Regions from separate parts of the Metasolibacillus sp. FSL K6-0083 genome, predicted to be linked through region 2. Evidence: a T-box and tRNA genes for the amino acid it is inferred to sense, from the RefSeq annotation. Region 2 holds a T-box; the other holds one or more tRNA genes.
What was found. A T-box is a leader RNA that pairs with one kind of tRNA and senses whether it is charged. The one in region 2 lies ahead of MHB51_RS01350 (valine--tRNA ligase), so its partner is inferred to be a tRNA-Val.
Positions count from the first base shown of each region.

Region 1: it has a tRNA-Val gene. The T-box ahead of MHB51_RS01350 (valine--tRNA ligase) is inferred to sense a tRNA for this amino acid. The anticodon was not compared.

Region 1 is NZ_CP152046.1:2,741,306-2,758,197, forward strand. Features, by position in the region: rRNA gene MHB51_RS12870 (23S ribosomal RNA) at 1-1,029, shown strand, start outside; rRNA gene rrf (5S ribosomal RNA) at 1,280-1,395, shown strand; tRNA gene MHB51_RS12880 (tRNA-Asn) at 1,623-1,697, shown strand; tRNA gene MHB51_RS12885 (tRNA-Glu) at 2,053-2,127, shown strand; tRNA gene MHB51_RS12890 (tRNA-Val) at 2,160-2,235, shown strand; tRNA gene MHB51_RS12895 (tRNA-Tyr) at 2,251-2,334, shown strand; tRNA gene MHB51_RS12900 (tRNA-Gln) at 2,349-2,423, shown strand; tRNA gene MHB51_RS12905 (tRNA-Lys) at 2,441-2,513, shown strand; gene MHB51_RS12910 (LacI family DNA-binding transcriptional regulator) at 2,722-3,708, shown strand; gene MHB51_RS12915 (aldehyde dehydrogenase family protein) at 3,852-5,282, shown strand; gene MHB51_RS12920 (iron-containing alcohol dehydrogenase) at 5,283-6,455, shown strand; gene MHB51_RS12925 (N-acyl homoserine lactonase family protein) at 6,490-7,326, shown strand; gene MHB51_RS12930 (TetR/AcrR family transcriptional regulator) at 7,491-8,090, shown strand; gene MHB51_RS12935 (InlB B-repeat-containing protein) at 8,211-12,644, shown strand; gene MHB51_RS12940 (hypothetical protein) at 13,204-13,485, shown strand; gene MHB51_RS12945 (DUF6366 family protein) at 14,304-14,519, shown strand; gene MHB51_RS12950 (hypothetical protein) at 14,601-15,251, opposite strand; gene rocF (arginase) at 15,586-16,485, shown strand.
Region 2 is NZ_CP152046.1:288,107-304,998, forward strand. Features, by position in the region: gene comX (competence pheromone ComX) at 651-809, shown strand; gene MHB51_RS01295 (ATP-binding protein) at 813-3,038, shown strand; gene MHB51_RS01300 (response regulator transcription factor) at 3,022-3,639, shown strand; gene hemA (glutamyl-tRNA reductase) at 4,012-5,352, shown strand; gene ccsA (cytochrome c biogenesis protein CcsA) at 5,658-6,485, shown strand; gene hemC (hydroxymethylbilane synthase) at 6,506-7,438, shown strand; gene MHB51_RS01320 (uroporphyrinogen-III synthase) at 7,428-8,168, shown strand; gene hemB (porphobilinogen synthase) at 8,165-9,145, shown strand; gene hemL (glutamate-1-semialdehyde 2,1-aminomutase) at 9,147-10,436, shown strand; gene MHB51_RS01335 (alpha/beta hydrolase) at 10,451-11,251, shown strand; gene MHB51_RS01340 (hypothetical protein) at 11,498-12,250, shown strand; gene MHB51_RS01345 (hypothetical protein) at 12,498-12,692, opposite strand; T-box leader at 13,115-13,381, shown strand; gene MHB51_RS01350 (valine--tRNA ligase) at 13,497-16,142, shown strand; gene MHB51_RS01355 (folylpolyglutamate synthase/dihydrofolate synthase family protein) at 16,221-16,892, shown strand, end outside.

The DNA.
Region 1 (16,892 bases), 1.4 Mb from region 2:
AAGCGAAGCTATGAATTGAAGCCCCAGTAAACGGCGGCCGTAACTATAACGGTCCTAAGGTAGCGAAATTCCTTGTCGGGTAAGTTCCGACCCGCACGAAAGGCGTAACGATCTGGGCACTGTCTCAACGAGAGACTCGGTGAAATTATAGTACCTGTGAAGATGCAGGTTACCCGCGACAGGACGGAAAGACCCCGTGGAGCTTTACTGTAGCTTGATATTGAATTTTGGTACAACTTGTACAGGATAGGTAGGAGCCAGAGATCTCGGAGCGCCAGCTTCGAAGGAGGCGTCGGTGGGATACTACCCTGGTTGTATTGAAATTCTAACCCGTGCCCCTTAGCGGGGTAGGAGACAGTGTCAGGCGGACAGTTTGACTGGGGCGGTCGCCTCCTAAAAGGTAACGGAGGCGCCCAAAGGTTCCCTCAGAATGGTTGGAAATCATTCGTAGAGTGTAAAGGCACAAGGGAGCTTGACTGCGAGACCTACAAGTCGAGCAGGGTCGAAAGACGGGCTTAGTGATCCGGTGGTTCCGCATGGAAGGGCCATCGCTCAACGGATAAAAGCTACCCCGGGGATAACAGGCTTATCTCCCCCAAGAGTCCACATCGACGGGGAGGTTTGGCACCTCGATGTCGGCTCATCGCATCCTGGGGCTGTAGTCGGTCCCAAGGGTTGGGCTGTTCGCCCATTAAAGCGGTACGCGAGCTGGGTTCAGAACGTCGTGAGACAGTTCGGTCCCTATCCGTCGTGGGCGTAGGAAATTTGAGAGGAGCTGTCCTTAGTACGAGAGGACCGGGATGGACATACCGCTGGTGTACCAGTTGTCGTGCCAACGGCATCGCTGGGTAGCTATGTATGGACGGGATAAGTGCTGAAAGCATCTAAGCATGAAGCCCCCCTCAAGATGAGATTTCCCATTACGCAAGTAAGTAAGATCCCTCAAAGACGATGAGGTAGATAGGTTCGAGGTGGAAGTGTGGCGACACATGGAGCTGACGAATACTAATCGATCGAGGACTTAACCACAATTAAAACTTGTTTCAATGTTCGTTTATCCAGTTTTGAAAGAACAAACACTTTCTAAAAACAAGGATTTCAAGACACAAGCTAATCGAGGAAACAAAAGAGCGCTTGAAGGAATGTACTAAAGTACATGACTGAATGAGCGAGTGCAGTTGACGAAGAATAGCGCAGTAGATTGGAAGCCGAGTAAGGAACGTCTACTAAAAGCACCACATCCTGTGGTAACGTAGACGCCAGCACATCCATGTGCAAGTGAAGTAATGATGGCAAAGAGGTCACACCCGTTCCCATACCGAACACGGAAGTTAAGCTCTTTAGCGCCGATGGTAGTTGGGGGCTTCCCCCTGTGAGAGTAGGACATTGCTTCGCGCAAAAAGTCGCTGCTGATAATTAATCAGTAGTGGCTTTTTTTATCTTGATTTAGTAGTTAGCTGAAGCGTAATTGATAGCGCAAACATATCGATAATATGAGTAAATAGTGAATTAAATCGAAAGTTTTAATTATTTGAAAAAAGCACTTGTAATAATTAAAATGATTGTTATAATAATAAATGTACTAAGTAGCTTATACAAAGTGCATAAATGAATATTAGCGTTCCGAAGTAGCTCAGTGGTAGAGCAACCGGCTGTTAACCGGTTGGTCGCAGGTTCGAGCCCTGCCTTCGGAGCCATTTTTTTTGCCTATTAATTGAAATGAAAAAATTATAGTAGCATTATTTTTAGAGGTAGAATTAACAGGTCCACTATTAGTTTTAATCCGAATTTTCCTTGATTAGCTAAACGAAGTAGATTAATCTAAAATCAGTGTTACATTTCGTTGTTTACTTAGCAAAGTGTCAAACTTCAATAAAGTTTAAAATAAGTAAAACAAGCATTTAGCTCCTAACAATGAAAAAAGCCCTAATTTTTAATTTGAGGCTTTCGCAAAAAAAAATTGCAAATTAGGATGAAATTTTATCAAAAAGGCTTGTACAAATCTAAAAAATATGGTATTATAATTCTTGTCTTGTTTGAGATATTTTAACTGGCCCGTTGGTCAAGTGGTTAAGACACCGCCCTTTCACGGCGGTAACACGGGTTCGAATCCCGTACGGGTCACCATTTAAAAATAAATAATTGTAACACTCATATATGGAGGATTAGCTCAGCTGGGAGAGCACCTGCCTTACAAGCAGGGGGTCGGCGGTTCGAACCCGTCATCCTCCACCATTCAAGTGTTATGTCGGTGGGGTAGCGAAGTGGCTAAACGCGGCGGACTGTAAATCCGCTCCTTAGGGTTCGGCGGTTCGAATCCGTCCCCCACCACCATCTTTGAAAATGATTGGGGTATAGCCAAGCGGTAAGGCAACGGATTTTGATTCCGTCATGCCTAGGTTCGAATCCTAGTACCCCAGCCATTTTTTTGTTTTTTCTTGAGCCATTAGCTCAGTCGGTAGAGCATCTGACTTTTAATCAGAGGGTCGAAGGTTCGAGTCCTTCATGGCTCATTATTAACAGGGACTATTTGAAAAGATTATATCTTTTCAAATAGTCCCTGTTTTTTATATTAATATCTTCAAAACATTGCTCCTATGGTAATTATAATAAGGCGCAGTTTATCTTTTAAAGAAGAATAAAAAATAATATGTTAAACTAAAGGTTGATGAATATTGCTTACTTAGAAATAGAGATTGAGGTTGTAGAGGTGAAATAGTTATCGTATCGTCAAAAGATGTTGCAAAATTAGCTGGTGTGTCACAGACGACGGTTTCCCGGGTTTTGAATACACCTGAACAAGTAAAGGCCTCAACGGTTGATAAGGTGTTGAAGGCGATTGAACAATTAAATTATATTCCTAACGAACAGGCAAGATTGCTTGTGACTAGTCGAACAAATACAATTGCACTATTATCTGGTCCGCTACACAATCCTTTCTTCTCAGACACTACTGCGGCTATTGTTAATTATGCAAATAGTAAAGGTTATAAAGTCGATGTACAATTTGTACAGGATGAGGAATTAGAAAATGCCTATTCAAAAATTTTAGAGCGCAAAGTAGATGGAATCATTTTATCTTGTATATTGTATGAAGATCCGTTTTTTGAAAAGCTAAAGAAATTAAACATTCCCTTTATTACATTTAACCGTAAGCACCAATCAAATGAAAATTTTGTCGAAATTGATAATGAACAAGCAGGTTTTATTGCTGCACAATCATTACAGGCTTTAGGACATCAACATATTGCCTATATAGGGGGGCATTTAACGGTTAGTACGTACGCTAATCGTTTTAGAGGGGCGCTGCGTGCTTTAGGAGAAGCGTTGCCAGAAGCATATATTTATCATTCCAATACAACCCGTGCAAATATTAGTGAGGGAATTGATTATTTGCTCCAGCAGCCAAATTCCCCAACTGCTATAATAGGTGCATCTGATTCGATAGCGCTAAATGTCATTGATGAATTATTAAAGCGCGATATTCGTATCCCGGAGGATATTAGTGTTATTGGGATTGATAATGTTGAATTGGCGGCATATGAACAAATTCAATTAACGACAGTAGGACATGCGATGGAAAGAAATTTAGGATTAATCGCTATTGTTAAATTAATTGAAATGATTGAAAATAAAAAAAATTCTTGTGTTCATATAACCGAATCTGTTAAACTTTTTAATAGGAAAACAGTGAAGCGATTAAACTAAGGCGAAGATTCTGTTCTTACAAATATTCTTCTGAGCCCTATCAGGAGATATTTGTAGGATATAAGTATATTTTTTTATAACAAAATGGTTACGTATTCATAACAGAATATTTAGAATAAAGAAGTTTGGGAAGGGTGTATATTTTGGAACAAAAAATGTATATCAATGGTGAATGGGTTTCTACAGCCGAGTATGCAGAGTTAAAATCACCATACACAAAGGAAGTAATAGCGAAAATACCACAAGCAACAAGAGAGCATGTATCAGCGGCTGTGGAGGCGGCTCAAAGGGCACAGCAAGCAATGACTAATCTTACTGCATTAGAAAGGGCGAATATCCTTTATGCAATTGCTAAGGCATTTGCTAGCAAGCGCTTGGAGGCAGCAACAATTATTTCCCGGGAAAGTTCGAAGCCTCTAAAATATGCGCTAAGCGAAATAGACCGCACAATTGAAACATATCGTTTCGCTGGTGATGAGGCTAAGCGTCTTATTGGGGAAATGATTCCAATGGATGCAGCGAAAACCGGGGAAAATCGTTTTGCTTATACGCTAGAGCAGCCATTAGGAATAATTGCTGCTATTACGCCCTTTAATTTTCCGCAAAATTTAGTAGCGCATAAAGTCGGACCAGCAATTGCTGCTGGGAATACGATTGTACTAAAACCTGCCTCACAGACCCCACTATCTGCATTGTTTTTAGCAAAAATCATTGATTGTACAGATTTACCTAAAGGCGCATTTAATGTCGTGTTAGGGAGTGGTGGTATCGTTGGTGATGCACTTGTTGAGAGCGATAAGGTGAAAATGATTACATTTACGGGTAGTCCAGCAGTCGGTATTCAAATCAAAGAAAAATCAGGATTGAAACGTTTAGCACTTGAATTAGGGTCGAACTCTGGATTAATTGTTGACCGCAATATAAATATAGAGCATGTAGTGAGAAAATGCGTTACAGGTGCATTTTCTAATCAGGGGCAGGTATGTATCTCTTTACAGCGGATTTATGTAATGGAAGAGGTGTTTGCTGCATTTGTTGAGGAAATGATTGCTCAAACACAAAGCTTGAAAATAGGTTCTCCGCTCGATGAAACGACGGATATATCTGCCATGATTCATGATAAGGAGCAGCAACGAGCAATACAGTGGATTACTGAGGCAATTGCAGAAGGTGCAAATCTTCTATACGGAGGCGAGGTGGAAGATGGTGTTTTATTACCTACAATTTTAGCGAATGTCGACAGGAAATCAAAAGTTAGCTGTCAGGAAGTGTTTGCACCGATTGTAAGCATTAATAAGATTTCTTCAATAGAGGAGGGTATCGAAGCTATTAATGATTCAGATTATGGCTTGCAGGCAGGTATTTTCACGAAGGATATTCAAACGGCCTTTACAGCATCGAAAAATCTCTCAGTAGGTGGTGTTATCATTAACGATATACCGACATATCGCGTTGATCAAATGCCGTATGGTGGTGTAAAGCAAAGTGGAACAGGCAAAGAGGGACTTAAATATGCAATACAGGAAATGACGGAAACAAAGCTTGTTATTTGGAATCAAGAAGGAGGACTATAGATGGCTGAAAAGATTACATTTGTACCTTTAAGTTACACAGGCTGGGGCTCCCTTAGCTATTTACAGCAAGAGGTGCAACGCTTAAAAGGTCAAAAAGTATTATTAGTGACAGATCCTTTCTTGCACGAACTGGGCTTAACGCAAAAAATCATTGCACTGCTTGAAGAGTTGAATTTAACTATCAATATTTATACAAAGGTTGTGCCAGAGCCCCCAGTAGCTGTAGCGGAGGAATTAGTAGCTTACGCAAGGGAACATCAAAGTGATATCGTTGTCGGGCTAGGTGGGGGGAGTGCGCTCGATTTAGCTAAATTAGCTGGCGTAATTTCAGTGCATGAAGGTGATGTCAAAGATTACTTAAATTTAAGCGCTACACGTTCCATTGAACAGAAAGGGCTGCCGACAATATTAATTCCTACAACATCTGGTACTGGCTCAGAAGTCACAAATATTGCTGTTGTTTCATTAGAAAGTACGAAAGATGTCGTAACACATGACTATTTGCTGGCAGATGTAGCGATTGTTGACCCAGAGTTGACAATGTCGTTACCACCAAAAGTAACAGCGGCAACGGGAGTAGATGCTTTAACTCATGCGATTGAGGCATATGTATCGCAAAATGCTAGTACGGTTTCTGACGCATTAGCATTGCAGGCGATACAATTAATTAGCCAATCCATTCGTAGTGCGGTAAAGGATGGGCAAAATCAGCAGGCACGTATCGATATGAGCTATGGGAGTTATTTAGCGGGCCTAGCATTTTTCAATGCAGGTGTTGCGGGTGTACATGCACTAGCTTATCCATTGGGTGGACAATTCCATATCGCGCATGGTGACTCCAATGCGGTTTTATTGCCGTATGTAATGGGCTATATCCGTCCATCTTGTGAAAAGCGCATGAAAGACATTTATAATGCTATGGGCTTCAATAGTGGCTATTTATCGCAGGAGGAGGCATCGCATAAATGTGTACAGGAATTGCAGCGCCTTGTTGAAGATGTAGGTATCCCTTCAAGCTTGAAAGGCTTCGATATTAGTGAAGAGGCACTTACCGGCTTAACGGAGGATGCAGCAAAGCAAACGCGACTCCTAGCGCGCAGTCCGATGCCGTTAGGGAAGGATGATATTTTTGCTATTTATAAGGCAGCATATGATGCCGTCGTTTTCAAATAAATAGAATTAATCAAACAGCAAAGGGGATAGAAAAATGTGTAATAACAAAAAGTTATATGTATTAGACACTGGGACAATGAAGATGGATAAAAATTATATGATTGCCATGCATAACCCTGCGACAATTGATAATCCTAATCCACCAGCAGAGTTTGTAGAATTTCCGATTTATGCTGTATTAATTGACCATCCAGAAGGGAAAATCTTATTCGACACAGGCTGTAATCCCGATGGTATGGGAGAAGATGGGCGTTGGCCTGAAGGAATACAAAAGGCCTTCCCAACATTTGCGAGCGAAGAATGTTATTTGATTAATCGTTTAGAGCAATTAAAAGTACGACCAGAGGATATTAAATATGTAATTGCCTCACATTTGCATTTAGACCATGCAGGCTGTTTGGAGTTGTTTACAAATGCGGAAATTATCGTGCATGATTCAGAGCTGTCGAGTGTTATGAAGCAATTTACGATGACGCGTGATATGGGTGCATATATTTGGGGTGATGTCATGGCATGGATTCAAAATCAATTACGCTGGCGCACAATAAAGCCGCATGAAAAAGAAGTACAGCTGGTGGAAGGAATCAAAATTATTAATTTTGGTCCAGGGCATGCATATGGTATGCTTGGCTTACATGTTGAGCTGCCTGGTCATGGTAATGTTTTACTAGCATCCGATGCCGTTTATACGGCAGAAAGTTATGGCCCGCCAGTCAAGCCACCGGGTATTATTTATGATTCCGTGGGTTATAATTCGACAGTGGAGCGGATTCGTAAATTCGCCACTGAAAATGATGCTGAGGTTTGGTTTGGACATGATTCAAATCAATTTAAAAATTTCGTGAAATCTACGGAAGGCTATTACGAATAATAGGGCTGTTGGGGAAGCAGATATCCATCTGTCTTTCCCGTTTTTTGTGCTTAATAAGAAGGGCTTTTAATTGACTATTTGAAAGCTCTTTTTCTAAGCTTTATAATACTTATATAGATAAATATGTTATTGGAAAAAATGGATTGTAATTGGAGGTGCTTTTTATGGGAGAGAGAGGAAGACCCAAAGGAGCAAGTGGTGAAGAAAGTCGAGCATTATTGCTTGAGATAGCTGCGAGAGAATTTGCACAAAATGGGTATCATGAAACAAAAATAAGCTCAATTGTAAAAGGTGCGTCATTAAGTCAGCCTACTTTCTATTTGTATTTTAAAAACAAAGAAGCAATTTTTGAGGAGTTGGAGCACTTATTTCGTATGCGAATTATTGAGTATACAAAGCAAAGTCGTTTACAGCCAATGCTGGAATCAGCAAAAATTAAAACGCGAATTACGTATAATTTAAAAGAGTTATTGGTATTTCTAGATAAAAATCCAGATTTAACGCGAATTGGATTTTATTTGTCCGCAAAAGCGGATGAAATAAAGGCACATATGGTTGAGCAAATTCGAGGTAATCTAGATTTTGAGGTTAATGCTGGTTATTTTAGGAAAGATGTAGATACGCTAATGGTGGCAGAGTGCTTAATCGGTATAATAGAGCGATTAACATTTACACAATTGCTAACGAAACTAAAAGAACCGGAGGAAATAGCGAACGATATTGTGGATTTATTATTGGAAGGTATGTTATCTAAAGAAGGTTAAAAAAGAAAATACATATTTTCTTTTTTTATAGTTGAATATTACTTTTGAGTAATATAATATAAAACCAGCAATGAGTTATATGTTATTTTTAATACAAATTACACAAAGGAGAGGATATTGGTGAAAGAAATATGGCAGCAAAGGATGTCGTTATTTATTATTTTGTTGTTGTTTTCACATGCTATATTTGGGTATATGCCGGTATTTGCGGAAACGAATCCTACATTAAATATTATGCTAACAATTGGTGACCAGCTATACGAGGAGGGGGATATTGCAACAGAACCTGTCACCATTCATGTCACAACAACTTCGACAGATAGCGCCACTATTCAAGTAGAGTGGTCGATTGATGAAGGGGATTCATGGACATTATTTAATTTAGCATCACCGCATACATGGGAACAGCAAGGCGAGCATACGATTTGGTTTCGAATTATAGGACAGTCTACTATTTATAAGCGTTTTATTGATATTCGCCCACAACCGTTTTCATTATTCACAGCAAATCCAATTATTTATGTAAGCGAAAATGGGGATGATAGCAATAGCGGAGCAACTTGGGCTGATGCTGTTAAAAGCGTGCAAGTCGCATTAGATAAGGCTAGCGCTGGCAACCAAATTTGGATTGCCGCGGGAACGTATGCACCGACCAAACGAGCTAATGGCAGTGACCCTCGTAGTGCGTATTTTAGAATGAAAAATGGTGTAGCGATTTATGGAGGATTTGCGGGGGATGAAGAAACATTAGCACAGCGGGATTTTCAAAACAATAAAACGATATTAAGTGGTGTACTTCCAAGTGGAGGAAATGCTTATCATGTATTTTATCATCCAGATAACTTACACTTGAACGAAACAGCTATACTTGATGGCGTCATCATTACAGCAGGGAATCCTAATCATGCTACACAAAACCAGCATATGCACGGAGGAGGCATGTACAATAGTGGAAATAGCCCAACTCTCAGAAATGTAGTATTTACTGCAAATATTGCCTACCGATATGGCGGAGGAATATACAATTATGAAAGTAATCCAGCCCTAATAAATGTAACATTTATTGAGAATAGAGCCTATTCGGGCGGCGGGATGTACAATGAATCAAGTAATCCACAGTTAACAGATGTCATGTTTAATAACAATAGAGTTTCAATGGACGGTGGTGGCCTCTATAACAATAACAGTAATCCAATCCTAATACGCACTGCATTTACAGCTAACAATGCAACAAACAATGGAGGGGGGGTCTACAATACTGGGAACAGTAATGCTACTTTGACGGATGCCTTATTTAAACAAAATAAAGCAGCTGTGGAAGGTGGCGGAATGTATAATAGTAGCAGTAACCCAACGCTAACAGATGTAGTGTTTGAGCAAAATACAACAGATTGGTCAGGCGGGGGGATGAATAATAGTAACAGTAGCCCAGCCTTAACAAATGTAACGTTTAGTGGAAATCAGGCATTTTATGGAGGAGGGATTTATAATATTGGCAGTAGCCCGACGCTAATAGATGTAAAGTTTAATGAAAATACAGCATCCCAACAAGGGGGAGGAATCTACAATAAAAATGCAAGTAATCCAACTTTAACAGATGTAGTATTTGAGGAAAATAAAGCAACTTGGTATGGTGGCGGGATGTCTAATCATGGCAGTAGCCCAGTCTTAACAGATGTAATATTTAATATGAATCAAACGACGTTAGGGGGCGGAATGTATAATGACAATAGTAACCCAACCTTAACAGGCGTTAATTTTAATGAAAATAGAGCAACAGAGAAATCTAATTCAGGTGGTATTGGAGCGGGTATGTACAACTCCGCAAGTAGTCCGTCCTTAACAGATGTCATCTTTTCTGAAAACATAGCAGACAATGGAGGTGGTGGCATATACAATGGTGGTGGTAGCGAGCCAATCATCACAAATGTTTCTTTTACTGCAAATGAAGCCGGTACAGGAGGCGGCATGTATAATGCGGCAAATACACGCCCAACATTAATAAATGCACTATTTACTTTCAATCTAACGAAAAATAGTTTCGCGGGAAGTGCTATATATAGCTTTGATACGACAAATATCAATTTAATGAATGCGACCATATATGCGAATGGACCAGCAGCGATTCACGGAGGCGCCGCGCACAGCCAAATTGTTAATAGTATCATCATAGGAAATGCAAATACAGGGGCACTGACTAATTTTGGGGGCAAGGTTGTAAATAGCTTGGTCGACGTATTGGCAGGCTCAGGAATCCATAAAGGACAGTTGTTTGATGCGAGTGGTGACCCGATAAGCCTAGCAACTTATATGCCAGAAGATGTATTTGTTCATCCGGCTGGTGCAAACTTGCATTTGAAAATAGGTTCACCAGCGATTGATGTAGGGGATTCTAATGCCCATACAGTTGCAACAGACCTTGCAGGGAAAAAGCGTGTTCAAGGGGCTGCCATCGATTTAGGTGTATATGAAATGCAGCCTTATTATACAGTAAGCTATGATGCCAACGAGGCAACAGAAGGAACAGTTCCTATTGATAGTGGGGCATACGAGGAAAATATGTCCGTTACAGTGCTAGATAATACAGGACATCTAAAGAAAGCTGGCCATACATTTACAGGCTGGAATACGCAAGCGGATGGAAAAGGAACAGCGTATGCCGTAAATACGACCTTTCAAATAGGGGCAGAAAATGTTCTATTATACGCAAACTGGGTAAAGAATCCGACATATAGCATCACATATGACGCCAATGGTGCCACAGGAGGAAATGTCCCGCAGGATTTAGAGGCATACGAAGAAAATGCTCTAGTAACAGTGAAAGATAACAGTGGAAATTTAGTGAAAGCAGGGCATACTTTCATAGGCTGGAATACACAAGCAGATGGAAAAGGAACAGCTTACGCCGTAAACACAACTTTCCAAATGGGAGCAGGGAATATCACATTATATGCCCAGTGGACAACAAATCCAACGTATCGTGTAAGCTATGATGCCAACGGTGCCACAGGAGGAACTGTGCCGCAAGATTTAGGGGAATATGAAGAAAATACCCTAGTAACAGTGCAAGAAAATAGTGGAAATTTGGTGAAAGCCGGTCATACTTTCATAGGCTGGAATACACAAGCAGATGGAAAAGGAACAGCTTACGCGGTAAACACAACCTTCCAAATGGGGGCAGGGAATATCACATTATATGCCCAATGGACAGCGAATCCAACGTATCGTGTAAGCTATGATGCCAATGGTGCCACAGGAGGAATTGTGCCACAGGATTTAGGGGAATATGAAGAAAATACCCTAGTAACAGTGCAAGACAATAGTGGAAATTTGGTGAAAGCTGGTCATACTTTCATAGGCTGGAATACACAAGCAGATGGAAAAGGAACAGCTTACGCCGTAAACACAACCTTCCAAATGGGGGCAGGGAATGTCACATTATATGCCCAATGGACAGCGAATCCAACGTATCGTGTAAGCTATGATGCCAACGGTGCCACAGGAGGAACTGTGCCGCAGGATTTGAGGGCATATGAAGAAAACACTCTAGTAACAGTGCAAGGAAATAGCGGAAATCTAGTGAAAGCCGGTCATACTTTTACAGGCTGGAATACACAAGCAGATGGAAAAGGAACCGCTTACGCCGTAAACACAACCTTCCGAATGAAGGCAGGGAATGTTCGTTTGTATGCACAATGGAAATCGAATACACTAAATGAAGAAAAGAATCCTTCTAATCCGCCATTGGATAGAGATAGCAACATAGCAATACCGATTAAAATCTCCTTTGAAACCAGTGGTGGTGAACTTTTAGAAGCAATAGAGATTAATCATAATACAAGGATTCGTGATTTACCTGTTCCAATAAGAGAGGGCTTTATGTTTGAGGGCTGGTATACAGATAAAACACTAACAGAAAAATGGGTGGGGGATACGCTAGTAACAGAAAATCTCACTCTTTACGCTAAATGGATAGAGCTAGCTAAGGAACTACCTACTGAAAAGACCTTCAAAGATATTGAGAATCATTGGGCAAAGGAAATGATTGAAGCCTTGACAGCACAAGGCATTATTCAAGGCTATGAGGACGGTACATTCCGACCGAACGAATCAGTAAGCCGTATGCATGTAGCAGCACTGCTGACAAGAGCCTTTTCATTCGAACCAGTACGACTAGCAAGTGATTTCACAGATGTTTCACCCGCCCATCCTTATTATGACGCAATTAAAGTATTGCAACAGGCAAGGGTTGTCGATGGTGTAAATGGTGCTTTTTTACCTACAGAAAAAATGACACGAGCGCAGCTAGCAAAGATACTTGTTGGTGTACTCGGGTTAACACCTGAAGGGACGACTTCATTTATTGATGTCGATAGCGCACATTGGAGTGCGGGGTATATTGCGGTACTTGAGCGTGAGGGAATTGCGCTTGGAGATAATGGCGAATTTCGTCCAAACGAATCTGTCACACGCGCCCAATTTGTAGCGTTTTTATACCGAGCTTATATGGCTTCAAATCAAGTAGTTTTGTTAGAGGATGAACTAATCGAATAAGGCAAAATAAAAATTTCTACAATTATATTACTTTATAATAATATATAAAAGGCGTCCAAAATCGTGCAATTGCCGATGTTTTGGGCGCTTTATTTGATATTTAAAAAATGAAGATAGCTTCCACTAAAAATGTGATGAAAATCTTTCTCCAAAATATCGCTAAAACAAATAGCCTTTTCAGACAGCCTTATTTTCTTTTTAATAATTGGATTGCATAAAAATATTGATTTTTCACATGCTTCAATTACTCTTAATTGCTATATAGATAGGTGTTTTATTAGATTGAAGTGTAGAAATGCTTTATAAAAATGCGGATGCTGTTAAAAGCGTGCAAGTCGCATTAGATAAGGCTAGCGCTGGCAACCGAATTTGGGTTGCTGCAGGAACTTATACCCTGACAAAACGGGCTAATATAAATAAATGGCGTAGCAATCTACGGAGGATTTGCGGGGAATCAAGAAACATTAGCGCAGCGCGATATTGAAAGCATTGAAACGATATTCAGTGGCGCCCTTCCAAGCGGAGGGAATTTTACCATCGAGACGAACCAGATCTCAAATTGAATGAAACAGCGATACTTGATGGCATCACAATTACAGCAGGTTATGCAATCCATGGCACGCAAGTTCACAATATGTACGGAGTGGGAATGTACAATAGCGGAAATAGCCCGTCCTTAGTAGATGTTATATTTTCTAAAAATATAGCGGAGCGTAAAGGTGGAGGCATATACAATTGGAACAATAGTAATTCAACTATAACAAATGTTTCTATTACTGCGAATAAAGCGGACTTAGGAGGCGCAATATTGAACGATCCGGCTACATATTCAATACTATAGTGTGACGACAGACAAGACTTTCCAGCATATGAAGCGAATGCAATGGTAACAGGGAATGTCATCCCAACACCAATAGAAATTTCACTGAACACAAAAATCCGTGATTTACTTGTAAGAAAAAGCTATATATTTGAAGGGGGATATAAGGATTCGACCTTTGCAATAAAGTAGTATCTAGGGTGATATTGTCGCATTAGAACAAGTGGGAATAATAATTACTTACATCGAAATATCTCAATGACACGTGAACAATTAGTAGCTTTGTTATATCGAAGTAGATTTTAGAATGCTTTCTTACATCGTGCTAGTCATGTAGGGAAATGTTTTTTAACTGTAAACATTTAAACTGGATAAGCGACAGGTTTGTTGGATACAGTTGAGCGATTTTACAATGCTGATAAGCTGTTGCTTTGATTGTGGTTTTGTTGGGGAATTTTTAAGCAATATAAATTAAAACTATAACACTTATTAATTTCCATACACCTCTAAAAATAAATCCACAAGACCACTAAAGATTTATCTTTTAGAGTAATCGCTACTTTTCTTAAGTATATTTTACCATATCTTTTGAATTTTAGATAAAATAGGATTACAATAATTTCTAATAAACACCATTAAAGAGGGAACTGGAAATGTGTTTTTGAGTTTTGTTTTTACCACCATTTTATTGATATTGGCAGTGAAAAATTTGTATCCACAGAAGATGAGGTATTAACAAAAAAATTACAAGAGAGTTAGCTAGAATTAATAATAAGTATCGGATAGGTAAAATTGCTTCAAAGAAAGATTTTATGTTTTTGCTGATAGGAGGTGTGTTTATGAATAATGATAAAGAAACTCCCGAACAAAGAAGAGAAAGATTAAGACAAGAAGAATTAAAAAGAAACCCTACAGGAAGTATGAATGATGCTTTTAATAGGGGGAGTAGTGGTAATTTAGCAGATTTAACGGGTAGTCTAGGTTGGAAAGGGTTAGGGATAATTATTCTTCTAATTATAGTGGGGAGAATAATCATGTTTATTTTTTTCGAGTAACGAAGTTTGGTGGGGGATTAAAGATATCTTAAGATCCCCTCTTTTTTGAATCTATCTTAAAAATAGAGGGGAATTTTATAGTTAATCAGGGTATGTGAATTCTACAGTAATTGTATATGTTGCAATCATTCCACTTAGACGAGAGATAGCACTACTCCAAGCTCTTGGAGCACCATCTCCTCCCAGAACAAAATAGTTATAATCAACAAATCCAGTGTTATATGAAAAAGTATTCGAAGTTGGATATTTGTAAATACTGTTGCCCCATACAGCGCCAGAGTGTGCACTAGCTTCTCTGTCTGTCAAATAGTAGAGGTTAGAACTTGGTGTCCAACTTCCCCATAATTTATTTAATCTAATTTCTTGATTAGCTAATCTTAGACTATAATCAACATATAATGCGGCAGTTATACCACCTCCAGTTCTTGTTCCTCCAGATGAATCGAAAGGAGTGATGTTAATTTCTCCTGTTTCCATGGGAATGAATATTTCGTAACCTTCAATTACTGATTCATTTCCTAGTGTTCTTAGTAGGTTAGTTTTTTCTAGGTATTTTGTTGGTTTGATTGAATCTAAAACTTTTGTTTCTCCAGTTTCATTATTTGTAACAGTGACTTTAACTTTTCCGGTGGATAGATCTTTTACATCCAGTGTTTCATTTGCATAGCTTGTACTAGTCGCTATGAATGAAAAAAGTAGCAGAGTAAATATAGAAATTAGAAATTTTTTCATAAAAATCACCCTTTCATTTAATTTATAGTATATATTAACTAAATAAATTCTAAATTTAAAGTTAATTGGAATTATATTTTAAAAGCTAAAATATTTATATTCAAAAGTCAATATATTTTTACTAAATATGGAATGAATATTTTATCTTCTGCTGTTTATGAGCATTTACATATAGATATATATTGATATAATAATTGTTCTATCTATATTATTGAATATTTAAATGGATAGATTTTATAAAATTAACGAATAATTATACATAAAAATGTCGAGTTGAGCCAACAGGCTATCTCGTTTTACAATAAGGGTATTATGGAAGGGAGATTTGAAAAACATGAATAAATCAGTAGCTATTATTGGGGTACCATCAGATTATGGACAAAGACGCCGCGGTGTGGATATGGGACCAAGCGCTATTCGTTATGCAGGGGTTGTGGAACGTTTGGAGGCGTTAGGATATACAGTGAAGGATGAAGGCGATATCCGTGTAGAAAAGGCGCCAGTAAAGCAGGAGCAAAATGAGAAATTATTAAATTTAGATGAAGTTGTAGAAGTATGCTCGAAGCTAGCGCAAAAGGTAGAAGGAGCAGTAAATGACAAACGCACTCCCCTTGTACTAGGCGGCGACCATAGCATTGCAATTGGTACATTAGCAGGGCTTGAGAAATATAAAAACTTAGGTGTGATTTGGTTTGATGCCCATGCTGATATTAATACACCAGAATCAACACCATCTGGTAATATACACGGTATGCCACTTGCGGTAAGCCTTGGTCTTGGTCATGAGCGTTTAACTTCGATTCACCATGCGGGACCGAAAGTAAAAGCGGAAAATATCATTATTATCGGTGCTCGCTCTGTAGATGAGGGTGAGCGTGAGTTAATTAAGGAAAAAAATATTAAAGTTTACACGATGCATGAAATTGACCGTCTTGGTATGACGGCAGTTATGGAAGATGCGATTCGTTATTTACAGAAGCGCGGTGTTGATGGTGTGCATTTATCATTAGACTTGGATGGTTTAGACCCATTATACACGCCAGGTGTTGGTACACCTGTAGCGGGAGGTATTACATATCGCGAGAGCCATCTTGCTATGGAAATGCTGCAAGAGTCGGAAATGATTACTTCTGTAGAATTTGTAGAAGTTAATCCAATATTAGACGATAAAAACAAAACGGCGAATGTAGCTGTTGCGCTAATTGGCTCATTATTCGGCGAGACGTTAGTGTAAAGTACAATCAGCCATTAATTCCTCCATTATTTGACACAAGGAGCTGTCCGGAAAGTCCATTTTGTTTAGACACCGCATTGAAATCAATGTTTTCATCGCTTCCCTTTTACTGAGGGATAACACGATAAAACCAATGTTCATCACATTTTTAAAAGAGGCGTTTTCTGTTTAAATGAATCAACATTTTGTGAAACACCATTGCTACTGTCCAAAATGCCGCCTATGCACGGCTTTTTGGACAGCCCCTTTCCACTTAACTCTTCTGTAATTTGATGAACCTTATTCCACAATTCATGACATTGCTATACAGAATCTAAACAAAATTGAATTTACTACAATTTCCTGTTTAATTTTTGGTATAATAAAAAGAAAAAACTGAAACCTTTCTTAAGGTTGTTCGTATATGG
Region 2 (16,892 bases):
TTAGCAGCGTTATCCCTCAGCAAAAGGAAAGCGATGAAAACATTGATTTCAATGCGGTGGCAAAGCAAAGTGGACTTTTCGGACAACCCCTTTATTTTTTGCTATAGTGCATGCGGTATCCCTAGGTTGCTATAGCATAGCACGGATATTTTCCCTTTGCACCGTCAATATACCGCCATTTTTTTGTCGGTATCCGCCATTTTACCGCCAAATTGTCGAAAAATAAAAAATATATCTACACTTTATTTTTAATTTCGCTAAAATAAATAATAGAGAGTATTTTAAAACTATTTTAATTTCTTTCAGCGGGTGTCTAAACACCCGCTGAAAGAAGTTAAAGCCTCCGGCGAATGTCACGGATTTTGAAAATTCTAGACGCAACTACGCCGAGGCGAAATGGATTGATGGGAGGTGGTTTAGTACAAAAGAGGGATAACCAGCTTAAATGTCATTTTGAAGAAATAGTAACTTTAGAAGCTAGTGTTGATGAACAATTAGTATTTTACAGCAAATTAACAACGATTTACGCCACGGCAAATATTCATTATTTATTTACTAGATGCTAATATTGCACCAAACATTGACTGAAGACGCTATAACAAATGTTGAAAAAAACTTACTAAAAAATGATGAAATGAGGCTGATTTAATATGATGAAAATGATTCAATTTTTACGTGACAATATGGACATTGCAAAGCTATTACATGAAGAAAAAGTATCTCTAGTTGGCGTTACGGCACAAGAGCAAGAAGCGATTGTAGAAGCGTTTGCGGAGGAGGTACATGCTAATAGTGAGTATTGGCGTTAATAAATGAAAAAATGGTATTTACTATCACTAATTTATATGGGGCTAGGTATATATTTATCTATCGTTGCTTACCAAGCCCCATTAATTAAAATAACACTTCAGCAACAAAATGATCAATGGATTGTTGAGTTACCATATTATAAAAAATGGGCATCAGAGCATAACATTGAAGTTGGAGATATAGTATTGGATGTTGATGGTATACAAGTAGATGATAGTCCCATGGTTCTACTTGTTGGATCTATTAGGGCTGCTAATGAACTAACAATAGAAAAGCAGGATGGTACGATAAAGAAAATAGAAGTTCTGCACAGAGATTTGTTAGAACAGTTTTATTTACATGTAGTATTGCCTATTGGTTACTTCATTATTTCATTGGGAGCCACTCTTTATTTATATAAAGGTCATCGAAAGATTGAAAGTATTAAATGGTTAGTTATATTTATGTTAATGGTAGCGTTAACATATTTAAGTAGTGTGGCTTCAAGTAAGGCAAATTTTATAGGGAATATTGTGAATTCCGGGAGTATTATCCTTACGCCGCTTACACTATTGCAGTTTTTAAAAAGTTATTATAATTATTTACATATTAAATGGTCATTTATAAAACGGATTGAAGCCCTATATATACTACCGATAGTTTCGCTTATACTATGTAGCATTGAAATATTGTATCCAAGCATGAGGAGCATTATTTCTCTAATTTTACTTGCAACATCATTCCTACTTTTTTCATTTCCACTATCGATATTGCTATACAGCTATTATAAAGAACGTACCGTTCAATTACGCTTATTAATTTTAAGCGTAATTTTGCCGTTTTCACCATTTTTATTGCTGTTCGTGTTGCCAGAGGTGCTTTGGCAGCGTCCGATTTTACAGGCGGAATATAGCATATTATTTGTACTATTGATTCCGTTTTGCTTTATGTTTTTACGTGTGACCGAGAGATTATTTGATATTCATTATTATATTACGCGGACAAACTATTATTTAATGGCCACGGCGATTTTAACTGTATGGCTTTATATAGGCTTATATTTCTTATTGGAAAAAGAGTCTAGCTGGGAAATTGTCTTTTTCTTATTTATTTCTATTCTTCTATTTTTCTACATAAAGGAAAAGGCGGATGTGAAATATCGTAATATTTTATTTACGCCAAAGGGCAATACGATACGACAGCTTTCACGAGCGATTAATCAAATGAGTGAAGCATATAAAGTGGAGGAGCTTCTTGCGATTTTAAAGCAGGAGGCTATCAAGCATTTGGAAATAGAAAACATCGAAATTGTTGCTTTTGACGAAAAAGAACGTAAAATGCCTGTTTGCTACACAATAGAGAGTGAACAAATCCAGCAGCTACAAGTAGGAGAAGTTATTAAGCTCTCGAATGAATATGTGGCGCTTATTCATCAGGAGCCGCATATAAAAAGGTTGCTACTTATCGAGCATCGTAACGTGATTCGCTTAAAGGATGAGGAGCTTTTATGGCTAAAATTATTGTTGAAATATACGGAAAGTACAATTGAAAGCCTGAAAAAAATCGAAGAATTATTACAGGAATTGAGAAATGTACAACAAACAGCGGAACAGGAGCCTGTATGGTTGAAGAAGCTAGTATGGTTAAAAGTGGAGCAGGAAAAATATTATGTTGCACAGGAATTACATGATACGGTATTACAAAATTTAACACATCTTACACGTGAAATGAGTTTATTGCTGGAAAATGATGCAGCTATATCAGTCCAAGGGCTGTATCAACAAATGCAAAATAATGTACAGGATTTACGCTCATATTGCGAGACATTAAAGCCGCCTGTATTAGATAAACTGGGATTGACAGTAGCATTGAGTCAGCTTGCGCAGCAAGTGAGCAATAAAGCAAATTTTAAATTATCTACAACCTTTGAGCGTGTTTATTTACAGAATGAACAGCTACCTTTAGTCATTTATCGGATTGTGCAGGAGCTACTGAATAATGCACTGAAGCATTCTGAGGCAGAAAAGGTAACGCTTTCTTTACAGGAGGTAGATGAAGGCTTTGAATTAATTTATGAGGATGACGGCATTGGCTGTACACTCGAACAGATGCTACAGACAGACTCTTTAGGTATAAGAGGCATCCGTGAAAGAGTAGAGGCGTTTAATGGAAAATGTCGCATAGTGACAAACATAAATGAAGGTGTATTTATTCACATTATTATAGAAGGGCATGAAGAAGATGATTAAGGTGCTTATTGTAGATGACCATCCCATTGTGCTAGAAGGGTCAAAGCGATTAATGGAATCGGCTGATGACATCCAAATTGACACGGAACTACAGGCTAGTAACGTGATAAATCAGTTATCCACAAATCACTATGATGTTTATTTACTCGATGTGAATTTAGGTGAATACGATGGCATTTCTTTAGCACAAATGATTAGGGAGCAAACGACTGCACGAGTCATTTTATATACAGGAAACGACCCGACAAATTATTATTCACTTATCGTTGAAAAGAAGGTGGATGGGGTAGTCTCGAAAATGGCGACGCGCTTTCAAGTAATTCAAACGATTCGTGCAGCGACCCAAGGACTTATTATGATACCAATGGATTTCCTCGATTACATTGATTTTAATAGCAAGGAAGAAATTCAGTTGACCGCAAAGGAAAAAATGCTTGTTTCGTGGCTACAGGAAGGTTTGACAAATAAAGAAATGGCGGCAAAATTGCATATATCTGTACGTACGATTGAGCGCTATTGGACGCAGCTATTTCAAGTTTTAGGCGCAACATCTCGTGAATCGGTGCTGGAAATTGTAAAGGAGCAGAGGCTTCTAGAGTAAAGAAAAAACTTGAGGCTGGGACATAACTTTATTATTTCGAAAAATGAAGAAAATAGATAACAATTTTTCAGCTTTATGGAGTTAAATATTCCATCTTAAATCGAAAAAATGTTAGACCAACTAGATTGTGGTCTAACATTTTTTCTTTTTGTCCCAGCCTCTTTTTATATGTACGTTGCAATCAATATAGTGCTCACGTTAAAGCAAGCTTATTGAAAATGTATATGAAATTTGTTAAACTTATTTTAGAATGATTCTAAAATAGTAATTACGTTCATAGCATGTTCACAAAACAGGTCGTGAAAATAGGCGTTTTTGTGTTACAATATGAATTATGAATTATGAATTAGAATGTGTGAGGTGTGGGGGTTCATGCATACTTTAATTGTAGGCTTGAATTATAAAACAGCGCCAGTAGAAATTCGAGAAAAGCTATCCTTTATTGAAAGCGAAATACCGAATGCGATGGAGGCGCTACAACAGCAAAAGAGCATTTTGGAAAATGTAATTGTATCGACATGTAACCGTACAGAAATATATGCGGTTGTAGATCAATTGCATACAGGACGTTATTATATTAAACGTTTTTTAGCAGAATGGTTCAATATTTCAATTGAAGAGTTTGAAGGGCATTTATTCATTCATGAAGAACAGCAGGCAATCCAGCATTTATTTAAAGTAACCGCTGGTATTGATTCGATGATTCTTGGTGAAACGCAAATTTTAGGGCAAGTGAGAAATAGCTTTTTACAAGGGCAGGACCTTGGTGCAACAGGTACGGTATTTAACCAATTATTTAAGCAGGCAGTGACATTTGCAAAACGTGCGCATAATGAAACAGCTATTGGTGAAAATGCGGTATCTGTATCGTATGCAGCAGTGGAGCTAGCAAAGAAAATTTTTGGCTCATTAAAGAAAACACATGTAGCGATTTTAGGTGCTGGAAAAATGGGAGAGCTAGCCATTCAAAACTTATATGGTAATGGTGTAGGTAAAGTAACGGTCGTGAACCGTACATTTGAAAAAGCACAGGATTTAGCTAGTAAGTTTGATGGGACAGCAAAATCAATGCAAGAGTTGCAATGCACGCTACTTGATGCGGATATTTTAATAAGCTCTACAGGTTCGACAAATTATGTCATTGATTATGAGCTAATGCAATATGTGGCACGCATGCGCAAAGGGCAGCCGTTATTTATGGTTGATATTGCAGTTCCGCGTGATTTAGATCCACGCATAGCAGATTTACCGAATGTCTTTTTATATGATATCGATGATTTGCAAGGGATTGTGGAAGCTAATTTAGCCGAGCGTGAGAAGGCTGCTGAACAAATTACACAAATGATTGATTATGAGATAGTCGAATTTAAAACATGGTTAGCAACATTAGGTGTAGTGCCTGTTATCTCTGCATTGCGTAAAAAGGCTAGTCGCATTCAAGAGGAAACGATGCTTAGCATTGAAAATAAAATGCCAGACTTAACAGAGCGTGAGCGTAAAATTTTAAGCAAGCACACAAAATCAATTATTAACCAGCTATTGAAGGAGCCGATTTTACAGGCGAAGGAAATGGCGAATTCTTCAAAAGCTAATGAGCAATTACAATTATTCCAAGAGATTTTTGGTATTGAAGATGATGTGCAAAATGAAGTTGTTACACATATGAATGGGAGCAAAGTGCAAGTCCAACCAAAGCTAGCATTTGAATCATAGTCATCAATAAATAAGAGAACTTTTGCGATGAAAATGATAAAAATTGAAATAAGTTTTCTGTGCAAAAACGAATCGAGCAGTGTTTTATTTTAACAAATACTAATCGCTCATTTATCGTGATAATGAGGGAAAACAAAATAGAAGCGTTTTCATATCTGTATGGTAAAATAATAGATAGGGGGCTGTCGAGAAAGCAGGTTGGCACCTGCCTTTCACGACAGCTTTTCTTATGCTCTAAAAATGTGTTATTATGCTATTGGAAGCTTGATAAAATTGGAATTTTGATGATAAAAGAAGGGATACTCATGTCTGAAATGATAATGACGAGAATATATGAAGCAATTGTCATCCTGTATGCGATTGGTCTCGTCTTTTATTTTATTGATTATTTATACCGACGTGTTCAGGCACGCCGCATAGCATTTTGGTTTGTATCCATTGTTTGGGTATTACAAACAATATATTTTATTTGGTTTATTTTTGAGATGAAACGTTTCCCTGTATTGTCTTTATTTGAAGGCGTTTATTTTTATGCATGGTTGCTAACGTCGCTATCCATTATTTTGCATTGTATCGTGCGGGTAGATATGCCAGTTTTTTTTATGAATCTGCTAGGCTTTGTATTCGTCACAATTCATTTATTAGCACCAAATGATGTAGTGGAGCCTGTGAGAAATTCACTCATTTCAGAAGTGCTCATTATTCATATTAGCTTTGCCATTGCGTCTTATGCGGCATTCTCATTATCCTTTGTTTTTTCTGTGCTGCATTTAGTGCTTTATCGCATTTTAAAGGAAAAAAAGTTCAATCCTTTATGGTCGAGGCTACCAAACCTAAAGCAAACAACGAACTGGATGAGCTACTCGATGCTCGCAGGTATTCCTTTGTTATTCGTAAGCTTAGTGTTAGGATTAGAATGGGCATTTTTATCAATTGATGAATTTACACTTATTGACACGAAAATTTTAGGTTCCTTTTTAATTGCTACTATATATCTTATTATTTTATTGTTACATCGAAGTAAGAAAATGATGAGTACGACGTATGCATGGGCACAAATTTTTATATTTTTGCTTGTCGTTATTAATTTCTTTTTAGGAAGTAAATTATCAACATTCCATTTATGGTATTAAATGAAAGAGGTAGATTTTTAGTGAGAAAAATTATTGTTGGGTCACGTAAAAGTAAGCTTGCATTAACGCAAACAAATTGGTTTATTAACGAATTACGTGCTTCAGGGGCACCATTTGAGTTTGAAGTGAAGGAAATCGTAACGAAAGGTGACCGCATTTTAGATGTTCAGCTTTCGAAAGTTGGAGGAAAGGGCTTGTTTGTAAAGGAAATTGAACAAGCGCTTTATGATAAAGAAATCGATTTTGCGGTCCATTCGATGAAGGATATGCCAGCAGTGTTACCTGAGGGCTTAGTCATTGGCTGTATTCCTGCGCGCGAAGACGCACGTGATGCTTTCATCTCGAAAGGGCATGTCAAATTTGCTGATTTACCACAGGGAGCTATCGTTGGAACGAGCTCGCTACGCCGTAGTGCACAGCTTTTACAAGTAAGACCAGACCTTGAAATTAAATGGATTCGTGGCAATGTCGATACGCGTTTAGCAAAGCTTGAAACAGAGGATTATGATGCCATTATTTTAGCAGCAGCAGGTTTAAAACGCCTTGGCTGGAGCGATGATGTAGTAACAGAGTATTTACCTGTAGATATTTGCTTACCAGCCATTGCACAAGGCTCGCTTGGCATCGAATGTCGTGCGGATGATACGGAGCTACTTGCGGCACTGGCAAAGCTGACAGACGAAGCAACTTGGCGCACTGCTCATGCAGAGCGTACATTCCTTGCTGAAATGGATGGTGGCTGTCAAGTACCAATCGCTGGTTATGCGACTGTTGAAGGTGAGAATATCACTTTGACTGGTTTCGTTGCAGCTCCTGATGCTTCTGTTACATATCAGGAAACAATAACAGGAACAGATGCGGTGGCAGTAGGGAAAGAAGTGGCTGCATTATTAACGAAGCAAGGAGCATTCGAGCTAATCCAACGTGTGAAGGCTGAGCAAGATGCAAAGTAATGCACCGCTTGCAGGGAAAACAATTTATGTAACTGGAACACAAAAAGTCCAAACAATTACGGAGCTTGTAGAACGCCATGGAGGGGAAATTAAGTATTTTCCACTCCTAGCTGTACAGGAGTGTATAACACCTGAGGATGCTGGATGGCTGCAAAAATTAGCGCTATACGATTGGTTAATTTTCACGAGCCAAAATGCAGTGACTAGCTTTATCCAAAAACTTGAACGTAACCCTATAGACGTTTCATGCCGTATAGCCGCGGTAGGGGTAAAAACAAAGGCGGAGCTTGAGCAACATGGTTTTACCGTCGATTTTGTGCCGACAATATTTAGTGCAGATGTGTTTGTACAAGAATTTCCACAAATCGCTGAAAATAATCGCTGCCTCTTTTTAAGGGGAAGTTTAGCGAAAAATACGATTCGTGATGCGCTGCAATGCGATGAATGGACGGTTTATGAAACTGTTCCGCTCACTACATATGTTCAAGCGCTTGAAGAAAGCTTGTTGCAGGCAGAGGAGCCGATTGTTGTTTTTGCGAGTCCTTCTGCTGTGCAAGTATATGCGCAGAATGTCGTACCCGTAGTTGATTGGCATCATGTTACAGTGGCTTCCATTGGTCATGTAACGACAGCGGCATTAGAAGAGCATGGAGCACAGGTTGCGATACAGCCCCGAAGCTATACGATGCAAGCAGTAATAGAGCAGTTAATAGGAGGATATGAAAAGTGACACAATACCATTTCCAAAGACATCGTCGTTTACGCCAAAATGCAGGAATGCGTGCAATGGTGAAGGAAACATATTTGCATAAGGAAGATTTAATTTATCCTATCTTCGTAGCAGAGGGACAAAATATTAAAAATGAAGTGACATCAATGCCGGGTGTTTTCCAATTATCTTTAGACAATCTAGGAGCAGAGTTAGATGAAGTAGTGAAACTGGGAATCCCAGCGGTTATTTTATTCGGTTTACCTGCCGAAAAAGATGCAGTTGGAACAGGTGCATACCATAATCATGGCATCATTCAACAGGCGACTCGCTTTTCGAAGGAGCGCCATCCAGAGCTAATTGTTATAGCGGATACTTGTTTATGTGAATATACAGACCACGGTCATTGTGGTGTTGTAGAGGGTGACCAAATTTTAAATGACCCTTCATTAAATTTATTAGCACAAACAGCGATTTCACAAGCGCAGGCAGGTGCGGACATTATTGCCCCATCGAATATGATGGATGGATTTGTCGCAGCAATACGCGCGGGCTTAGATGAAGCAGGCTTTGCCCACATTCCAATTATGTCTTATGCGGTGAAATATGCATCGGGTTATTACGGTCCTTTCCGTGAGGCGGCTGACGGTGCACCAAAATTTGGTGACCGTAAAACATACCAAATGGACCCGTCTAATCGCTTAGAGGCAATACGCGAGGCATCTTCAGATGTGGAGGAGGGCGCAGACTTCTTAATTGTCAAACCAGCTCTTGCTTATATGGACATTATTCGAGATGTTAAAAATAACTTCGTATTACCAGTGGTTGCGTATAACGTATCGGGGGAATATGCGATGGTGAAGGCGGCAGCAATTAATGGCTGGATTGATGAGCGAGCGGTTGTAATGGAGACATTACTTGGCATGAAGCGAGCGGGAGCGGATTTAATTATTACGTATCATGCGAAAGACGTAGCACAATGGTTGGAGGAGAAGTAATATGCGTTCATATGAAAAATCAAAGCAAGCATTTAATGAAGCGATTAATTTAATGCCAGGCGGTGTAAATAGCCCCGTTCGTGCGTTTAAATCAGTAAATATGAGCCCGATTTTTATGGAATCAGGTCATGGTGCGATAATTCGTGATATTGATGGCAATGAATATATCGATTATGTTTTGTCATGGGGACCATTGATTTTAGGTCATACTCATCCTGAGGTTGTCGTAGCAATTAGCGAGCAGGCTACAAAAGGTGCTTCATTTGGTGCACCAACATTATCTGAAAATAAATTAGCTGAACTTGTGATGGAGCGTTTGCCAGCAATTGAGATGATTCGTTTCGTTTCATCAGGCACAGAGGCGACGATGTCAGCGCTACGTTTGGCGCGTGGCTATACAGGGCGCGATAAAATTTTAAAATTTGAAGGCTCTTACCATGGACATGGTGATTCTTTATTAATTAAGGCAGGCTCTGGTGTTGCAACATTAGGCTTACCTGATAGTCCTGGTGTACCAGCAGATATTGCTAAAAATACATTAACAGTAGCATACAACGATTTAGAGTCAGCAAAATTAGTTTTTGAAAAATACGGCAATGATTTAGCAGCAGTTATTTTAGAGCCTGTTGCTGGCAATATGGGTGTTGTACCACCACAACCAGGCTTTTTAGAAGGCTTGCGCGAGCTAACGACAGCATATGGGGCATTATTAATTTTTGATGAAGTAATGACGGGCTTCCGTGTAGACTACGGCTGTGCACAAAGCTATTATGGCATCACGCCCGATTTAACTTGTTTAGGTAAAGTAATTGGTGGCGGCTTGCCTGTAGGGGCATTCGGTGGGAAGCGTGAAATTATGGAGAAAATTGCGCCAGCAGGTCCAATTTATCAAGCGGGTACATTATCAGGAAACCCGCTAGCTATGACAGCAGGCTATGAAACATTAGTGCGTTTAAATAAAGATTCATACGAATACTTCCGCAAGCTAGGCGACCAATTAGAAGAAGGTTTCCGCGCTGCTGCTACAAAATACAATATTCCGCATACAGTAAATCGTGCTGGTTCAATGATTGGCTTCTTCTTCACAAACGAGGAAGTAATCAATTTTGAAACAGCAAAAACTTCAGATTTAGAATTATTTGCGGAATACTTCAAGCTCATGGCGGAGGAAGGCATTTTCCTACCACCATCGCAATTTGAAGGTATGTTTATCTCAACAGCACACACGGAGGAGCATATTGAGAAAACCGTGGATGCCTTCCATAAAGTATTTGAGAAATTAGCAAAATAACTGGAGATGTTACGATGGATTTACAACATCAAACTTTTCATAATAAGGGCTGTGACATTCACTATTGGCACAAGTCAAGTAGTTCAGCGGATTATGTTATTTTTTTACATGGTGCAGGCTGTGACCATCGAATGTTTGCATCGCAGCTACCGATTTTCGGTGAATCTTACAATGTGCTACTATGGGATGCACGCGGCCATGGTTTGTCGAAGCTACAGCACAATCAAACATTTAGCTTTGAAGATATGATTGACGATTTCTTAAAGCTTTGTGAAAAATATCAAATTGCGAATGCTATATTGATTGGGCAGTCGATGGGTGGGAATCTAGCCCAGGAGATTTTGTTTAGAAAGCCAAACCTTGTATCAAAGCTTATTTTGATTGACTGTACGCGGAATACTGGCAAACTAACCTTATCGGAAAAGTTAATGTTAAAACTAAGTAAGCCCATCTTTTACTGTTATCCGTGGCAGACACTTATCCGACAAAGTGCAGAGGCTTGCGGGAACGATGAGGCTGTCAAAGCATACGTAAGAAATTGCCTTGCGCAAATGAAAAAGAAGGATTTCATTGATGTGATGATGTCCCTTATGACTTGTTTACGTGAAGATGAAGCATATCGCTTTCCAAAACCTGTATTGTTACTTTGTGGAGAAGATGACCGTTCGGGTAATATTCGTAAAATTGTAGCTCCTTGGGCCGATAGTGATGCTAACTGTACATTGCTGATGATTGAAAAGGCTGGACATAATGCGAATCAGGATAATCCAACTGCGGTGAACAAAGCAATCGCTAGTTTTTTAACAACACCTTAAATGAACAACAAATAAAAAACTGCCCAGAAAATTCCGCATTTTCTGGGCAGTTTCGCTTTTAATAATAAATATACGCTAAAAGGTTTTTCCAGCGGCAATCATAATAAACTGTCAACTTATTTATATTTTTTGAAAACAGCATATCATAGGGCTTTACGAAATGCTAAAAAGCCTATTTTACTTTGTATAAATGATTCATTTTTCCTTCCATGAAAACATACAGTAAACGATAGAGGAGGGAGAGCGATGAAAACAATTACTTGGGATATGGCAGAGCAATTCACATTTCCAGTCGGGCTTGGTGCTGTTGAAGATGTTGTGACAGCGCGTGTTACACCACAATGGGAGCAAAGTGATGATGGACAATCGATTCGGCTAACAGGTATTTATCATGTGACAGCCTCTGTTGCTTTTAATCCTGCACAAACTGTTTCACAAGTACATGGAACATATATCGAACATATAGATATCGAACAATCAACAGGTTATTTTGAATATGCCTTGCCGCTCGAAGTTGACTTGCCAGCAGATAAAGTAACGGGACCTGTTGAACTAAAGGTGCAAGATTTGAAAGCCGTCCATGATCAAGCAAGTTGCCAGCTTGTTTGGCAAGTTACATGTAATTTTGCGGAGCAAAATGAGACGACTGTACAAGTAGCGATGCAAGAGGCCGCCCCACAAATTGAAGACACTCCGCAACCTGTAGTGGCATCGGTAACTAGTGCGCAAGAGGAAGTGGCGGCGCATGAGATACAAGTGGAGGAAACGGCTATACCCGTTTATAAAGAAACGGAAAATTCGTTGGATACTCAACTAGAAGCTACTGCCGAGCCTGAGTTAGAGCTGCATCTTGACTCTACTAGTCATCTATTTATAGCGCACGATGATGAGCTCGGACAGCAGCCCGTAGCCCAGCAAACGGAGAATTCAGCATTACATGATGATTTTTTTGCGGAGCTAACCGAAACTTACAGCGTGCTGTCTGTCCAAAAAGATTAAGGTATTTTACTTATTCATTTTAAAATACGCTACAAACCGGTCAATGCTTTACCTCGCATTAACAGGCAGTAAGCCTCCCACTTTAAGACTTAAGTGAAATCGGCTTAAGGATAAGCGGGAGGTCAACTGCCCGTAAAAGCCCGATTGGTTCAACTAACAAAGCACCCACTGATTGAAGTTTCACTTAATTAAAACACAAACGAAGCGTCCAAAAAGCAGTGCTATGAACGCTTTTTGGACGTTAGATTCAAATAATATCAGTCAATAATAAGTAGGCAAGCAGCCCTAAGACGAGAAGTAAGATTAAATCGCCTGTTGTCGGAACAATAAAAACGCGCACACCTTGAAAGACGACGATTGGCAAAATAATCGTTCTGCAATAAAAACGTGTTTTGCGCAGCCACGGAGGCAATAAATAAGGATTGTAGTTTTTCCTACGCATATAATCACCCTTTCACTTTATATTTGTCGTTCTTTACCCCGCATTAACGGGCAGTAAGACACCCACTTCAAGACTTGAGTGAAAATTGATTAAAGGATAAGCGGGAGATTAACTGCCCGTAAAAGCCCGATTGGTTCAACTAACAATCAGTGGAGAAAAGCATCCACTGATTGAAGTTTCACTTTACCCCGCATTAACGGGCAGTAAGACACCCACTTCAAGACTTGAGTGAAAATTGACTAAAGGATAAGCGGGAAATCAACTGCCCGTAAAAGCCCGATTGGTTCAACTAACAATCAGTGGGGAAAAGCATCCACTGATTGGAGTTTCACTTTATATTGCTGACGACATGCTTTTCGTACTGAAGAAATTGTTGCTTGAAATTTCACTTTAAATTATATACAATATGTTCAAGTTAAATATTTGATGCAATGAATAGGAAGAGTAAAATGACAGCGTTTGTTTAGAGAGGGAGCGGTAGCTGAAAAGCTCCTACAATACCATCATTTGAATGTAGCCTAGGAGCAGTTTTTGTGAACGTATTTTCTCTTAATTCAAAATTAGGAGCATGGGCAATACCTTAGCAAAAGCCGGTTAAACACCGTTATCTGAATTGAGAGCCAATCGTTTTTTGATTGGAATTAAAGGTGGTACCGCGAACAAAATACATGCACTCCTTCGTCCTTTTACAGACGAAAGGAGTGTTTTTTATTTTGATTTAGCAAAACTCATGCAGGTGGACGAACATTTGCTAAATCAAAATCCCAAAGTGTCATTGATTTTCATTATTAGGAGGAATGCAGCATGACTGAACAGTTAACGATGTCAACAAAGTATGAGCCAAATGCGATTGAAGCAGGTCGCTATGAATGGTGGCTCAAAGGAAAATTTTTCGAGGCCCAGCCAGAGAGTGGGAAAGAGCCTTACTCCATTGTTATTCCACCACCGAACGTAACAGGAAAACTGCATTTAGGGCATGCATGGGATACGACTTTACAAGATATTGTTATTCGTATGAAGCGCATGCAGGGCTATGATGCGCTTTGGTTGCCGGGTATGGACCATGCTGGAATTGCGACACAAGCAAAGGTAGAGCAAAAATTACGTGAACAAGGCGTGACACGCTATGACTTAGGGCGTGAAAAATTCCTAGAAAAAACTTGGGAATGGAAAGAAGAGTATGCAGGTCATATTCGTGAGCAATGGGCTAAATTAGGCTTAGCACTAGATTATTCACGTGAGCGCTTCACATTAGATGAAGGTTTGTCTGATGCTGTAAAGGAAGTATTCGTTCAATTATATGACAAAGGCTTAATTTATCGTGGTGAGCGCATTATTAACTGGGACCCAGCGGCAAAAACAGCGTTATCGGATATTGAAGTAATCTATAAAGATGTGCAAGGCGCATTTTACCATATGAAATATCCATTAGCGGACGGTTCAGGGCATGTAGAAGTTGCGACAACTCGCCCAGAAACGATGCTAGGTGACTCAGGTGTAGCAGTGCATCCAGATGATGAGCGCTACCAGCATTTAATTGGCAAAACAGTTATTTTACCAATTGTAGGACGTGAAATACCAATCGTAGCAGATGATTACGTAGATAAAGATTTTGGAACAGGCGTTGTAAAAATGACACCTGCGCATGATCCGAATGATTTTGAAGTAGGAAATCGCCATAATCTAGAGCGTATTTTAGTAATGCATGAAGACGGCACAATGAATGAGCTAGCTGGGAAATACCAAGGTATGGACCGTTTTGAATGCCGAAAACAAATTGTAGCTGATTTGCAGGATGCTGGCGTACTCTTCAAAATTGAGGAGCATATGCACTCTGTAGGCCACTCTGAACGTTCAGGTGCAGTTGTAGAGCCTTATTTATCTGCACAATGGTTCGTTAAAATGCAGCCGCTTGCTGATGCATCATTAGAGCTACAAAAAGATGAGGCAGGAAAAGTAAATTTTGTGCCAGCACGCTTTGAAAATACGTATTCACGTTGGATGGAAAATATTCGTGACTGGTGTATTTCTCGCCAATTGTGGTGGGGTCACCAAATTCCAGCATGGTATCATAACGAAACAGGTGAAATTTATGTTGGGAAAGAAGCACCAGCAGATAGTGAAAATTGGACACAGGATGAAGATGTATTAGATACTTGGTTCTCATCAGCTTTATGGCCATTTTCAACAATGGGCTGGCCAGATACGACTAATGAAGAATTTAAACGTTATTACCCAACAGGAACACTCGTAACGGGCTATGATATTATTTTCTTCTGGGTTTCCCGCATGATTTTCCAAGGTCTTGAATTTACAGGTGAGCGTCCGTTCAAAGATGTACTCATTCATGGTCTAGTACGTGATGAAGAAGGGCGAAAAATGTCAAAATCACTTGGCAACGGGGTTGACCCGATGGATGTGATTGACAAGTACGGTGCAGATTCCTTGCGTTATTTCTTAGCAACAGGGTCATCACCGGGGCAAGATTTGCGTTATTCAACAGAAAAAGTAGAGGCAACTTGGAATTTTGCTAATAAAATATGGAATGCTTCCCGCTTTGCATTAATGAATATGGAAGGCTTAACATATGATGAAATTGACTTAACTGGCAATTTATCAGTGGCGGATAAATGGATTTTATCTCGCTTAAATAACACAATTGAACATGTAACGACATTATCAAATAAGTATGAATTTGGTGAAGTAGGTCGCGAATTGTACAATTTTATTTGGGATGATTTCTGTTCTTGGTATATTGAAATGGCGAAGTTACCACTTTACGGAGAGGATGAGGCAGCGAAAAAGACAACTCGCTCCGTATTAGCGCATGTATTAGACCAAACAATGCGTCTATTACATCCTTTCATGCCATTTATTACTGAAGAGATTTGGCAGCATCTACCACATGAAGGTGATTCGATTACAGTAGCAGCATGGCCAACTGTTAACAAAGCATTTAACTTCGAGCAAGATGAGCAAAGCATGAAGCTGCTCATGGATATTATACGTTCGGTACGTAATATCCGTGCTGAGGTAAATACACCAATGAGTAAGAAAGTAGCACTTTATGTATCAGCGAAAGATACTGCAACAGCAGAGGTGCTTGAAGCGAATAAAGCATATATTGAAAAATTCTGTAACCCTGACCCACTTGTTATTGGTCAAAATGTGGAAATACCGGCGCAAACAATGTCCGCTGTAGTGACAGGGGCAGAAGTATTTTTACCGCTAGCTGGTTTAATCAATGTAGAAGAAGAAATTGCACGCTTAGAAAAAGAGCTAGAGAAGTGGTCGAAAGAAGTGAAGCTTGTGACTGGTAAGCTATCGAACGAGAAATTTGTATCGAAGGCTCCAGAAGCACTTGTGCAAGTGGAGCGTGAAAAATTAGCAGACTACGAAGAAAAGCATGCAACAGTTGAAAAGCGTTTAGCAGAACTGAAAAATATGTAAAATGAATGGGCGACTAGTTAGTATTGGTCGCCCTTTTTCTAGAAATATGGAATAAATTTGATAGATGGAGTGTAGGCGATGTTTCAAACGATGCAGCAATGTACGGATTTTATTTTTCAATTAAAGGCAAGCAGCTATAAAGGGGCACCGCTAGAATCAGCACAAAAGATTTTGTCAGCACTCGGGCATCCAGAGCGCAAAACGAAGTTTATTCATTTTGCAGGCTCAAATGGCAAAGGCTCTACATTAAATGCCACGAGGGAAATTTTAATGGCGCATGGACTCAAAGTAGGCGCTTTTACTTCGCCACATTTAGAGCGTGCAAACGAGCGCATTACAATTAACCAGCAGGAAATTTCGGATAAGCAGTTTTTACACTATGCGAATGCAGTCGTGCAAGCAGTCCAAGACCATCTAAATGGGCAATTCCCGAGTTTTTTTGAAATTGTGACATTGATTGCCTTGCAGCATTTTGCACATGAAAAAATAGATATTGCACTGCTTGAAACAGGAATTGGTGGGCGACTGGATGCAACAAATGTGATTACACCTGAAGTGAGTGTGATTACGACAATCTCACTGGAACATACAGATATGTTAGGGGATACATATGCGCTCATTGCAGCGGAAAAGGCTGGTATTATAAAAAAGGGCAAGCCCGTTGTTGTAGGCGTAGAAAATCAAGAGGCGCTAAAAGTGATTCGACAAACAGCATTGCAACAGGGAGCGCCACTGTATCTTTTGCATGAG